4 regions of the Clostridium oceanicum genome follow, and region 3 is predicted to be linked to each of the others. Evidence: riboswitches for the same ligand, from Rfam matches in the RefSeq annotation. Region 3 holds a riboswitch; each other region holds the start of a gene.
The links. Region 3 has a riboswitch for thiamine pyrophosphate ahead of thiW (energy coupling factor transporter S component ThiW). Riboswitches for the same ligand answer to the same signal wherever they lie in the genome.
Positions count from the first base shown of each region.

Region 1 (3,217 bases), on a different contig from region 3:
CTCCTTTTTTACTAGTTCCATTCTTAGTAAAATCACCAATTACAGGTAACCAAGAAACAGGCATTGCAATTGAAAGTTCTAAAGCTGTAGTGAAATTTAAGTTTCCCCTAAGCTCTATAGATTTAGATAAATCTATTTTAGAAAACATAAATATACATAAAATTATTAATGAAATAACACAAATATCATTAACTTTTTTAGAATAATTAAAAAATGAGTAAGACCATATTATAACTATTACAGAAACAATCAGTAGGGATGTTTTGTAAGATATAGATAAAATAGGGCCAATAGCTCGTCCTCCTTGAATTATCATTATGGCAGACCAACCAAGAAGTTGCATTACATTTATAATAGAGACTATTTTTGCACCTAAAGAACCTAGGGAATTATGTATTGATTCCATAGCAGTACATTTATTAGAAAATGATATATATCCACCAAAAGACAATAATAATGTTCCTAATATGTGTCCAAGTATTATAGCTAAAAGTCCTTTAGAAATACCTAAAGGGGCTATAACAGAGCCTGTATATATTTCTGCTATAGAGATAGATGCTCCAATCCAAAGTAAAAACATAGATGGATTTTTTATTTTATTTGAGTTATTCAAAATCTACACCAGCTTCTTTATAAAGTTCAACTAAATGACCTACAGGGCCAACGCCTTTTCCTATTGAAAAAGAATTTTCTATAGCTTTTGTAATATAATCTTTTGATTTTTTAACAGCAGTTTCAATACTGTGATTTTTTGCTAAATATGAAGCTATAGATGAAGAAAGTGTACATCCTGTTCCATGAGTATTTTTTGTTTGGATTCTACTACCTTCTATTTTTATAAAATCTTTTCCAGTATATAAAATATCATTAGCATCATTACATCTGTGACCGCCTTTTATAAGAACATATTTTGGTCCCATCTTAGATATTTCTAAGGCAGCTTTTTTCATATCTTCTTCATCTTTTATTTTCATATCAGTTAATGTTTCTGCTTCTGGAATATTAGGGGTTACTACATCAGCTATAGAAATAAGTTCTTTTATTTTTTCTACAGCTTCAGGTTTTAATAAAAAGTAGCCACTTTTGGATATCATAACAGGGTCTACAACTATATTTTTAGCTTTGTATTCTTTAAGTAGGTTTGTTATAGTTTCAATTATTTCACTGTTTGAAACCATTCCTATTTTTACTGCATCTACATTTATATCATCAAAAATACATTTTATTTGAGCTTCTACAATTTTTTTATCAATGTCTTGTACATCAACCACTCCTAAAGTATTTTGAGCTGTTACTGCAGTTATTACACTCATACCAAATACGCCTAACGCGCTCATAGTTTTTAAATCCGCTTGTATACCTGCACCACCTGAGCTATCTGATCCAGCTATTGTTAAAACATTTTTCATATTAAGTACCTCCTAGTTTATGATTAAGTTTGAATTTTAGTTTATATCTTAAATTAAATCTTGTTATTTTTAATAAAAAAATGCCACTTGTAAGAAAAGCAGCATGGTTTTATTATATATAATATGTAGATATTATACTACTTCCCTTCGCCAGTATTATCTGGTATCAGGTTCAAAGGGTTAGAACTTATGCTCTTCTCAGCCAAATAGGCACCCCCGTAACAAAGGTATTTAATTTTACAATTATATTGTATACTTAAAAGATAACATTTTCAATATTTTAAGATTTATATGAAATATGAATTTAAACCACATTTGTACAAAAAAAGTTTAGTAGTGGTACTTTATTATATTTTATAAATGTATAAAATGAATTAAGAGGGTAATTAAATACCAGAGAGTATTGGAGGAGTATATATGAAAATAGGAGTAGTAATGGGAGGTATATCTTCAGAAAGAGAAATATCTTTAAATTCAGGTAAAGAGATAATGAAATATATAGATTCTGATAAATATGATGTAGTTCCTGTAGTTATAGATAAAAAAGAAGATATTGTAGAAAAATCAAAAGGTTTAGATTTTGCTTTTATAGCTCTTCATGGGAAATTTGGGGAAGATGGAGAAGTGCAATCAGTCCTTCAAACTTTAGACATACCTTATTCAGGATGTGGACCATTAACAAGTGGTATTTGTATGGATAAAGATGTTACAAAAAGAATGCTTAAAAGTGCAGATATTAATACAGCAGATTGGATTAATGTAACTAAAATAGATGAAATAGATTATGAAGCAGTAGAAAAAATGGGCTATCCAGTTTTTGTTAAACCTAATAGTGGAGGTTCTAGTGTAGCTACTAATTTAATAAAATCAAAAGAAGGTTTAAAAGAAGCTGTAGAGTTAGCATTAAAATATGATAAAGAAGTTATGATAGAACAATATATAAAAGGCGAAGAAATAACTTGTTGTATGTTAAATGAAAAGATGCTTCCAGTTATAGCTATAAAACCTAATGGAGAGTTCTTTGATTTAAAATGTAAATATGATGGAAGTTCAGAAGAAGTTATAGTAGATTTAGAGGAAAAACTTCATAAACAAGTAGAAAAAATGGCATTAGGTTGCTGGAAAGTATTAAAATGTGATGTTTATGTTAGAGTAGATATGATAGTTAAAGATTCTATTCCTTATGTACTAGAATTAAATACATTACCAGGAATGACTAAAAATAGTTTATTTCCTAAGAGTGCAAATGCAGTGAATATGTCTTTTTCAGATTTATTAGATGTTATGATACAAGATTCTTTAAAAGTAGAAAGATAATTTTTATGTAAAAATATATAGATATATAACTTTGAAAGGATTCTCTAAAAAATTAGAGAATCTTTTTTTATTGCACTAGTTTTTTATTTATGTGAAAATTAAAGAGAGGTGATTTAATGTTATTTGATATAAAACTGGACAAAAACTCCCCTGTTTATATACAAATAGGGAATTACATAAAATCTATGATATTAAATGGGATGATAAGAAAAGAAGAAAAATTACCTTCAACAAGAGAGCTATCTAATATGTTAAAGGTTAGTAGAAATACAATTATATATGCATATGAGTATCTTCAAGATGAAGGTCTTATATATACAAAAAGAGGAAAGGGGGCTTTTGTATGCGATGTAAGTATAAATTTGAAAAAAGATAACTGGAATATAAAATGGGATAGACTTATAAATGATTATGGTAAGTCTGCTGAAAAACTAGATATAATAAAGCATGAAGTTCCTTGGAAAAAAGGAATGATATCTTTTAAAAGTATA
Region 1 covers NZ_BAAACG010000008.1:716,377-719,593, reverse strand. The annotation lists gene cytX (putative hydroxymethylpyrimidine transporter CytX) at 1-613, opposite strand, end outside; gene thiD (bifunctional hydroxymethylpyrimidine kinase/phosphomethylpyrimidine kinase) at 606-1,409, opposite strand; TPP riboswitch at 1,534-1,637, opposite strand; gene ABDZ71_RS09375 (D-alanine--D-alanine ligase) at 1,827-2,726, shown strand; gene pdxR (MocR-like pyridoxine biosynthesis transcription factor PdxR) at 2,843-3,217, shown strand, end outside.
Region 1: linked by a shared signal. The riboswitch ahead of thiD (bifunctional hydroxymethylpyrimidine kinase/phosphomethylpyrimidine kinase) and the one ahead of thiW (energy coupling factor transporter S component ThiW) in region 3 are both predicted to bind thiamine pyrophosphate.

Region 2 (3,217 bases), on a different contig from region 3:
AGTTTTTAAAGGGAATAAAACAGATTTTTCTAATATCTATTATATTAATTTAACAGCAAGTATTTTTATGCCCTTAACATATGATTTTTATTATGGAGAGAAAGTAAAGGATGATTATATATTCAATTCTTTACCAGTTACAAAAAAAGAAATTGTTATTTCAAAATATATATCTGTGATAATACATACAGCAATATATGGTATCATTACATATATTTTATTTTATACAACTAATTTATTTACTTATGCTAAATTTAGTAAGGGATTAAGCTTATATTTTATTTTGGATTTACTGATGATAATTTTATTTTTTTATTCTATTGAAATTCCTATATATATAAAGTTTAAAAATAGAATTATTAGATTTATAATTTTTTTCTCTTATTTTATGTTTATAGATGTTGTAAAAGCTAATTTAAAAACTTATTTGATATATAGATTTTCTTTAGAAAAGTCTGTATATTTCATATTATTTTTTGCAGTAATATCTATCTTTTTATTATCTATTTTAATATCTATTAAAATATATGAAAATAAAGATATAGATTAAGGAGGATAAAAATTCTATGTTTAATTTACTTAAAAAAGATTTTATAATATCTAAAATATATATTATAATTTGTTTAGGTATCGGTATGGCTATAACTGGAAGTGTTATTTTGTTAAATCCTAATAAATATAGAGTATATATTTATGTAGTAGGATATACCAGCATAATGTACATATTTTTTTGTAATTTTATAGATTTTAGATATAAAGGAAATTTTATTATAAGAAGTTTACCTATAAATAAAGATGAGGTAGTTATATCAAAATATATACAAGTTCTTATAGTTGTTTTGATTACATATATACTAAATATAATCCTATGTGTAGCTTTGAAATTTTTATTTAATGTGGAAAATATAAGTATACTAGGAGGATTGATTAATTTTAGATATATTGCAATTTGTTTTTCTATATGTATGATTTTAATGGCGGTATATTATCCTATATGTTTTAAACTTAATACAAATAAATGTAGAGCTATTACTCAAATTTCATATATTATAATAGGTATTTCTCCTAATATATATATAGATAGGAGAGTTATTATAGAAAATTTTTTCAATAATAATTGGCTTCTATTTTTTATAATTAGTATTGTTTTTTTTATTGTATCTATAAAAATATCTATAAATTTATACAGAATTAAAGATTGTTATTAACATAGCTAATATTAGATTATAAGTAATTTTTCATTAAAGAGGGAATAATATTTTAAAAGCTATAAAAAGTTAATATATAAATTAAGGAGGACTCAAAATGATTATAGGATCAGGAAAAATTCATTTACATGCTAATTGGGTTCACTCTCTAAAAGAGAAAAGAATGATAGTTAAAAGTATTATAGCAAAAGTGAAAAATAAATTTAATGTTTCAGTAGCAGAAGTTGAAGATCAGGATTTACATCAGTCCATTGTTATAGGTGTAGTTTGTGTTAGTAATACTACTAAACAAGCTGATTCTATTATACAAAATGTAATGAATTATATAGAAGGAAACACAGAAGCATTAGTCTTAAATGTTGAAACTGAAATAATATAATTATTTATATAGATTCTAAATAATAGATTATAGTATAAAGGATAAAATATGAAAAAATTATGTATAAACCTTTACAGATGAATAAAAAAGGTCTATACTTTAGTTAGAAAATTAAATAGTTTAGGCATAGGAATATTTATATGAATATGCCTTAGTGCAGGGGTGCTAGTTAAAAGCTGAGAGGAAAAATTTCCGACCCTTTGAACCTGATGTAATTAAAATTGCCGTAGGGAGCATACGACCATGATATTAAATGTCATATATGATGATTGTTAAGAGCTTACCTTTTAGGTAAGCTCTATTTTATTTATATAAAAGGGGCATGGTATGTTAATTGACTATGAAAATGACAAATTTAAAGAAGAATGTGGGATATTTGGAATATGGAAAAACAAATATAGTAACTTAAGAGATATTTTTTATCCAGCATTAATGTCACTTCAACATAGAGGTGAAGATGGAGCAGGGGTATCGGTTATTACTGAAAAGGGAATAGAAACTGAAAAAAATTTAGGAGAAGTTTCAAATTTATTTAATAAAGAATTTATAGGGTCAACTGAATATACTTCAGGAATCGGACATGTTAGATATTCTACATATGGAGATAATTCTTTAAAAAATCTTCAACCTATGGATGGAAAAAATGATGGGCTTGATATAGCAATAGCCCACAATGGTAATTTAATAAATGTAAATTGCATAAAAGATAAATTAAAAACTAAAGGTATTAAATTTAATACAACCTCTGATTCTGAAATAATATTGAAGTTTTTAATATATGAAATAAAAAAAGGAAAAACTTTAATAGAGGCAGTATTAAAAATTTTAAATATGTTAAAAGGTGCTTTTTCAGTAGTAGTTTTAACTAAAGAAAAACTTATAGGTTTTAGAGACATTAAGGGAATAAGACCTCTTTGTATTGGGAAAATAGGAGAAGATTATGTTTTAACTTCAGAAAGTTGTGTTTTAGATTCTTTAGATGGACAAGTTCTTAGAGATGTTAATCCAGGAGAAATAGTATGTATAGATAATAGTGGAATAAATTCTATAAATAAATTTAAATATAAAACCCCACATACTTGTGCATTAGAATATATATATTTTTCAAAAGAAGATAGTATTATAGACAAAAATAGTGTTTATGATTTTAGAATAAATAGTGGAAAGCTTTTGTATAAAGAATGTCCAGCTAATGGTGACATAGTAATTGGAATGCCAAGTTCAGGACTTCTTGCAGCTATAGGATTTTCAAAAGCTTCTAAAATTCCTTATGAAATAGGAATTATAAAAAATCCTTATGCAGGAAGAAATTTTATTAAATCTAATAAAGAGAAAAGAAATAAAAATATAAATTTTAAGCTTAGTGTAATAAAAGAGTGTGTTAAAAATAAAAGAGTAATTATTGTTGATGATTCTATTGTAAGAGGTACTAGTAGCAAAAGAATAGTAGAAAAATTAAGAGTAGCAGGAGCTTTAGAAGTACACTTTAGAGTAGCATCTCCTATAGTTAAATCTAATTGTAATTTAGGAATAGATATAAAAACTTCAAAAGAATTATTATCATTTAACAAAAGCTTGGAAAAAATGAAAGAGTTTATTGGAGCAGATAGTTTAGGATTTTTAAGTTTAA
Region 2 covers NZ_BAAACG010000019.1:337,827-341,043, reverse strand. The annotation lists gene ABDZ71_RS18025 (ABC-2 transporter permease) at 1-550, shown strand, start outside; gene ABDZ71_RS18020 (ABC-2 transporter permease) at 567-1,208, shown strand; gene ABDZ71_RS18015 (DUF503 domain-containing protein) at 1,306-1,587, shown strand; TPP riboswitch at 1,736-1,837, shown strand; gene purF (amidophosphoribosyltransferase) at 1,915-3,217, shown strand, end outside.
Region 2: linked by a shared signal. The riboswitch ahead of purF (amidophosphoribosyltransferase) and the one ahead of thiW (energy coupling factor transporter S component ThiW) in region 3 are both predicted to bind thiamine pyrophosphate.

Region 3 (3,217 bases):
TCAAGAATATGTTTTGGAAGAGATGAAAGATTATAGTATTATTCTTAAAAGTATTATGGATTATAGAAAAGAAGATGAATGTTTATATAAACATTGTGTAAATGTAGGAATATTAAGCTACATGTTAGGAAAATGGTTAGGCTTTTCTAAAGAACAATTATTATATTTAAGTTATACTGGATTTCTCCATGACATAGGTAAAATAAAAATAGATAAGGAAGTTTTAAATAAAAGAAGAATATTAACAGATGATGAGTTTAGTGAAGTTAAAACTCATGCAGTTGTTGGATATGAAATAGCAAAAAATATACATAATATAGATGAATCGATTTTGATGGGAATACTTATGCATCATGAAAGATGTGATGGAACAGGATATCCTTTAAAAATTAAAGGTGAAAAAATCCATGATTTTGCTAAAATAGTTGCTATTGCAGATGAATTTGATACCATGACATCAAGTTTAGTTTATAAAAAAACAAGGACTTCTTTTGAAGCACTTAAAATAATAAAAAATCAAAGTGTAAACAAATTAGATTATAAGTATGTAAATAAATTTATTGAAGGAATTATTAATTGTTATATAGGAGAAAAAGTTAAGCTAAGTAATGGTAAAATTGCAAAAATAATAAAAATTGATATAGACAATATAGATAGGCCTTTATTAACAATAGGTTCTGACTTTATTGATTTAAAGACTACAAAGAATATAAATATAACAGATGTAGTATAAAGTATTATGCTATTTTAACCTTATATTTAGATTATTTAAAAGGAATTTGTTAAATTTTTAAAACTAACCAATTAAATATATTTAGTTTAAATTAATTTTAATAGTATGATAAATTAACTCATGCAAGTTATATTATAAGTTGAAAATAAATTAATATAGTATTAGGAAATTCAGCATTTAAGGAAATATTGTATAAAAATTTTTTATATGGTATAATTTTTTAAAAGGGGAGCTTTATTTAAGGCTGAGAGGAAGTTTATGCTTCGACCCATAACTTGATTCGGATAATGCCGGCGTAAGGAAATAATATATTTATACTAGCAGCTTATAAAGTTTTAGAGTATATATAGGATACGCATTATTCCGTGTATCCTATTTTTTATGCTTTAAAACTTTATATATTAAAAACTAAAGGGGAGCGCCTTGAGTTTTTATGGCAAAACACAATTAAATAGCGAGGGAACTTGTGTTTCAAGGTGAGAGGAAGCTTTTGAGCTTCGACCGTCTGATATGATATTTCATATAGGAAATTGCTATTTTATTGTACTAAAACTATATCTTATTAATGGTATTTATTTCCTATGTGATTTGTAGAATTTTAAATATTATTAAGGAGGTATTTTTTTATGAGGCAAAATTCAAATTTATTAAAAAAACTTATGTTAGCAATGCTTGTGGCTATGGGAGTTATAATTTCTCCAATACTTAGAGTAGAAGGGCTATGTCCTATGGCGCATCTTATAAACATTGTATGTTCAGTTATCCTTGGACCTTGGTATTCATTGCTTTGTGCTACATTAATTGGTGTTATAAGAATGTTTTTTATGGGAATTCCACCACTTGCACTAACAGGAGCGGTTTTTGGAGCATTTTTATCTGGAGTTTTGTATAGAGCATCTAAAGGAAAGATAATTTTTGCTGTTATAGGTGAAGTTATAGGAACTGGTATAATAGGATCTATAGTTTCATACCCTGTTATGGCTATATTAATGGGAAGAACTGGACTTACATGGATGTTTTACGTTCCTTCATTTATTATGGCTACCCTTATAGGGGGAACAATTGCATTTATTTTTCTAGGTTCTTTAAGTAGAATAGGTATGCTTCAAAAAATTCAAAAGAGTTTGGGGGCAAAAATTTATGATAGACCAAAAAACAATAATAAGCAAATTATTGGAAATAAAAGAGAGTGTTAAATCTAAAAAACCATTAATACATTGTATAACTAATCCTATATCAATAAATGATTGTGCAAATATAGTTCTTTCAGTTGGGGGGAAACCGATTATGGCCCAGCATCCTTTAGAAGTTTCAGAAATTACTTCTAAATCTAGTGGGCTTGGAGTTAATCTTGGAAATATAACAGATACTAGAATGGAATCTATGCTTATTTCTGGGAAAATAGCTTATGAAAACAATATTCCACAAGTAATTGATCTTGTAGGTGTTGGATGCAGTACACTTAGACTTCAATATGCAAAAAAGTATATTTTAAAGTGTCATCCAACTGTTATAAAAGGAAATATGTCCGAAATAAAAGCAATATGTGGGATAAAAAATGATTCAAAAGGAATTGATGTTGGAGAAAAAGATATTGTAACAGAGGAAAATTTTGATGAGAATATAGAAATGATAAAGAAATTTTCTATAGAAACAGGAGCTGTTATTGCAGTAACAGGAGTAGTAGATATAATAACAGATGGAACTTATACATATTTAATAAAAAATGGCTGTGAAATGCTTTCAATGATAACAGGGACAGGTTGTATGCTTACATCCCTTATAGCTACTTATATTTCTTCATTAGATATATTACAAGGTACAGTTTTAGCTGTAGCTCTTATGGGTATATGTGGTGAACTTTCAAAGAATGCTAAAGGTACTGGAAGTTTTAGATGTGATCTTTTAGATAATATGTTTAATATTTCTGATGATATAATAATGGAAAAAATAAAATTTAGATTAAGATAATTTTTAAATATAGTTACAGAATAATAGTTTACCATTAATGTATGATGGTAAACTATTTTTATAGGAAAATATATATTTAATTGGTTTTAGTAAGGCATTTATTAAAAGTTTAATCTGAAATTGACTTAATAACATTTTCTAAATTGTAAATAACCTTATGAGCTAATCTTTCTCGTGCATTTTTAGTAAAACCAGAAACAGTATTACTTATTATTACATTAGGATAATCTTTATATTTAGTTCTAAATTCTTCTGTTGTTGAACTTATATCAAATAATGCAAAGTTACCTTTACATTTTATCCATTTGTCAAAAGCTCTAAGTTCAAAAGAGGGTGACAGACCTGTATTTACAAGTATTTTACCATTTCCAAATTCTGAAAATTCTTTATCACCAATAACAACAGTATTACGTGGTAAATGAGTTGTTATAACATCACAAGTTTTTAAAAGGACATCTATTGAAAGATATTTATAATCAACATCATTTCTTTTATTTCTATTGTGGTAGTATA
Region 3 covers NZ_BAAACG010000010.1:584,994-588,210, reverse strand. The annotation lists gene ABDZ71_RS13110 (HD-GYP domain-containing protein) at 1-733, shown strand, start outside; TPP riboswitch at 949-1,052, shown strand; gene thiW (energy coupling factor transporter S component ThiW) at 1,360-1,929, shown strand; gene thiM (hydroxyethylthiazole kinase) at 1,907-2,704, shown strand; gene ABDZ71_RS13095 (NAD(P)-dependent oxidoreductase) at 2,814-3,217, opposite strand, start outside.

Region 4 (3,217 bases), on a different contig from region 3:
TAACGGATACAGAAATTTTATAAAGAGTGAATCAAAAGAAATAGTTTCTGACTTTTGTATAAACTATATAGAATATATAATTAAAAATGAAGGAGATATAGGTGCTATACTGCTTGAGCCAGTCAGAGCAACGGATATTCATGTTCCCCCTAAGAGCTATTTTGAAAAATTAAGAAAAGTTTGTGATGAAAATAAAATACTTTTGATTTTTGATGAAATACCAACAGCAATTGGAAGAAGTGGAGAGTTTTATGTTCACCAAAACTTTAATGTAGAACCAGATATACTTGTACTTGGTAAAGGTCTTGGGGGAGGAGTTATTCCTCAAGCTGCAGTACTTACAAAATCTAAATATGATTTAGCAGAGGATATATCATTAGGTCATTATACTCATGAAAAACCAGCATTAGGTTGTGCAGCAATATGTGCTACCATAGATTATATTGATGAAAATAAACTTGTTTTTGAATGTAAAAAGAAATCAGAGTTTGCAAAGAGGTGTTTATCTAATCTTTATGATAAGCATGAATGTATTGGGGATTTTAGAGTACAGGGACTTTTGATTGCATTTGAATTTGTAAAAGATAGAATTTCAAAAGAAAAAGATAATAGTATTGCTGAAAAAATATTATATTATTGTCTAAATAAAGGATTGTCATTTAAAATAGGATCTGGTAATTGTCTTATTTTTCACCCTCCTCTTATTGTAGAAGAAGAAGAATTGTTATTTGCTTTTAATTTGATTGATGAAGCAATAAAGACACTTAAATAAATTTTAGAATTTAATATAGATTATATCTAAAATAATAATCATAAGTAATTATTTAATATAAAGTATTTACAAATAAAATTTTTAGAGTTAAAATAAATATAAAATTAAATATAGTAAAAAGTTGCTAGGAGTGCCTTGTTATGGCTGAGATCGATTTTATCGGAATCCTTTGAACCTGAAATAATTAATATTAGCGTAGGAAAGCATTATTATAATTAAAGTAAATTTTATATTTGGTTATAAATAGAGCTTGCCTTTAGGTGAGCTCTTTATTTATATGCCTATAAAATTATTTATTTGATTATTAATGGGTTAATATTTTTTAGTATAAATTTTTGAAAATAAATAAGAATTTTTAGCAAAGTAAAAAATTTTATAGATATACATGTTTTAGCTTTTTATTATTTAATATATCAAAAATCATTAATATATTTTAGTATTATGTAAATAAAAACAATAAACTTAAAATTAAAGATTTATGTTTAGAGGGGGTAATAACAGTAGAAAATGCTGAAGGTAAAGAATTATATCTTATAACTAATAGAAAACTTATAAAAGAAGGTGATATACAAACTGTTATAAGAAAAGCTATAGATGGAGGAGTAGATACTGTTATATTAAGAGAAAAAGATTTATCATTTGATGAGCTGTATCCTATAGCATATAAATTAAGACAAGTTATAGATAATAAAAATAAAACTGAAGGTAGTAATAAGAAAATAATAATTAATTCAAATATTGATGTGGCTAAAGAAATAAATGCAGACGGTTTTCATACTAATTTTGAAAACTTTATAAATAAAAATATTGAGTTTAATGGTTTGATTGGAGTTTCAGTTCATAGTTTAGAAGAAGCAGTACTAGCAGAGAAAAATGGAGCAAGTTATCTTCTTGCAAGTCACATATATAAGACAGATTGTAAAAAGGGATTAAAACCTAGAGGGTTAGACTTTATAAAAAGTATAAGAGAAAATACATTTATACCATTAATAGGGTTAGGTGGTATAAATGATGAAAATTTAGAAGATGTGATTTTAAAAGGAGCAGATGGAATAGCTGTAATGTCATATATTATGGCAGATGAAAATCCTTTTAAATCAGCTCAAAAATTAAAGAATAATTTAATAAAAGTAAGATAGTTAAAAATAACACTATCTTAGCAATGAAACTAGACTGAATATTCATAATATATTGAATTTTTAGAGAAAGGAGAAGGGTATATGATAGTTAATGGTAAAAATATAGATTACAAAGAAGGAATTACTGTTGAAAATCTTCTTGATAAATTAGATTTAAATATGGACAAGGTTGTTGTAGAAGTTAATCTTAATATAATATCAAAAGAAAACTATAGTGATATTTTACTTAATAAAGAAGATAAGATTGAAATAATAAGCTTTGTAGGTGGTGGTTAATCTATGAGAGTATCTATAAATGAAAAAAGTTTTTATGTAAAAGAAAATAGTAGTATTTTTGATATAAAAAATAGATTTAAAAAAGATGCTGATGTAGTTATTTTAAATGGGTTTCCCATAGAAAAAGATGAGGTTTTAAAAGAAAATGATAAAGTAGTTTTAATAAAAAAAGGTGAGATTCCAAGTAAAGAAGAACTTGAGCATCTTTTAGTTTCTAGGCATACTCCAAAAGTTTATGACAAGCTGAAAAAAGAGGCTGTTGGTATTGCAGGACTTGGAGGGCTAGGATCAAATGTTGCAGTATCTCTTTCAAGAATCGGTATAGGAAAACTTGTTTTAGTAGATTTTGATGTAGTTGAACCAAGTAATCTAAATAGACAACAATATTTAATAAAGCATTTAGGAATGAAAAAAACAGAAGCCATGAAAGAAATGATTTCAGAGATTAATCCTTTTGTAAAAGTAGAAATAAAAGATAAGTATATAACAGAAGATAATGTATTAGATATATTTAAAAATGTAGATATTATAGTGGAAGCTTTTGATAGTCCAAAATGTAAGGCTTCTTTAGTTAGTGAAATTCTAACAAAAACAAAGGATAAAGTAATAGTTGCTGCATCTGGAATGGCAGGTTATTTTTCTAGCAATACTATAAAAACTAAAAAAATAAATGATAGATTTTATTTAATTGGTGATGAAGTAAATGAAGCAAAAGAGGGGTCAGGCCTTATGGCTCCAAGAGTTTCTATTACAGCTAATCATCAAGCTAATATGGTTTTAAGGTTAATAATGGGGCAAAAGGAAACATAAATAAAAATTAAGTTGTTATATTTAACTAACAGATGTATATAATATTTAAATTAAAATTATATATAAATTTTTGAGGCATAAATAAAAAAATAAGAAAGGAAAAGTATAGTGAACTTACTACATATTATTCATTATACAGGGTGATTATATGGATATTTTTAAAATTGGTGGAGTAGAACTTAAAAATAGATTATTTATTGGTACAGGAAAATTTCCAGAT
Region 4 covers NZ_BAAACG010000001.1:95,056-98,272, forward strand. The annotation lists gene ABDZ71_RS00415 (aminotransferase class III-fold pyridoxal phosphate-dependent enzyme) at 1-772, shown strand, start outside; TPP riboswitch at 889-991, shown strand; gene ABDZ71_RS00420 (thiamine phosphate synthase) at 1,306-1,911, shown strand; gene thiS (sulfur carrier protein ThiS) at 1,993-2,187, shown strand; gene thiF (sulfur carrier protein ThiS adenylyltransferase ThiF) at 2,191-2,997, shown strand; gene ABDZ71_RS00435 (thiazole synthase) at 3,146-3,217, shown strand, end outside.
Region 4: linked by a shared signal. The riboswitch ahead of ABDZ71_RS00420 (thiamine phosphate synthase) and the one ahead of thiW (energy coupling factor transporter S component ThiW) in region 3 are both predicted to bind thiamine pyrophosphate.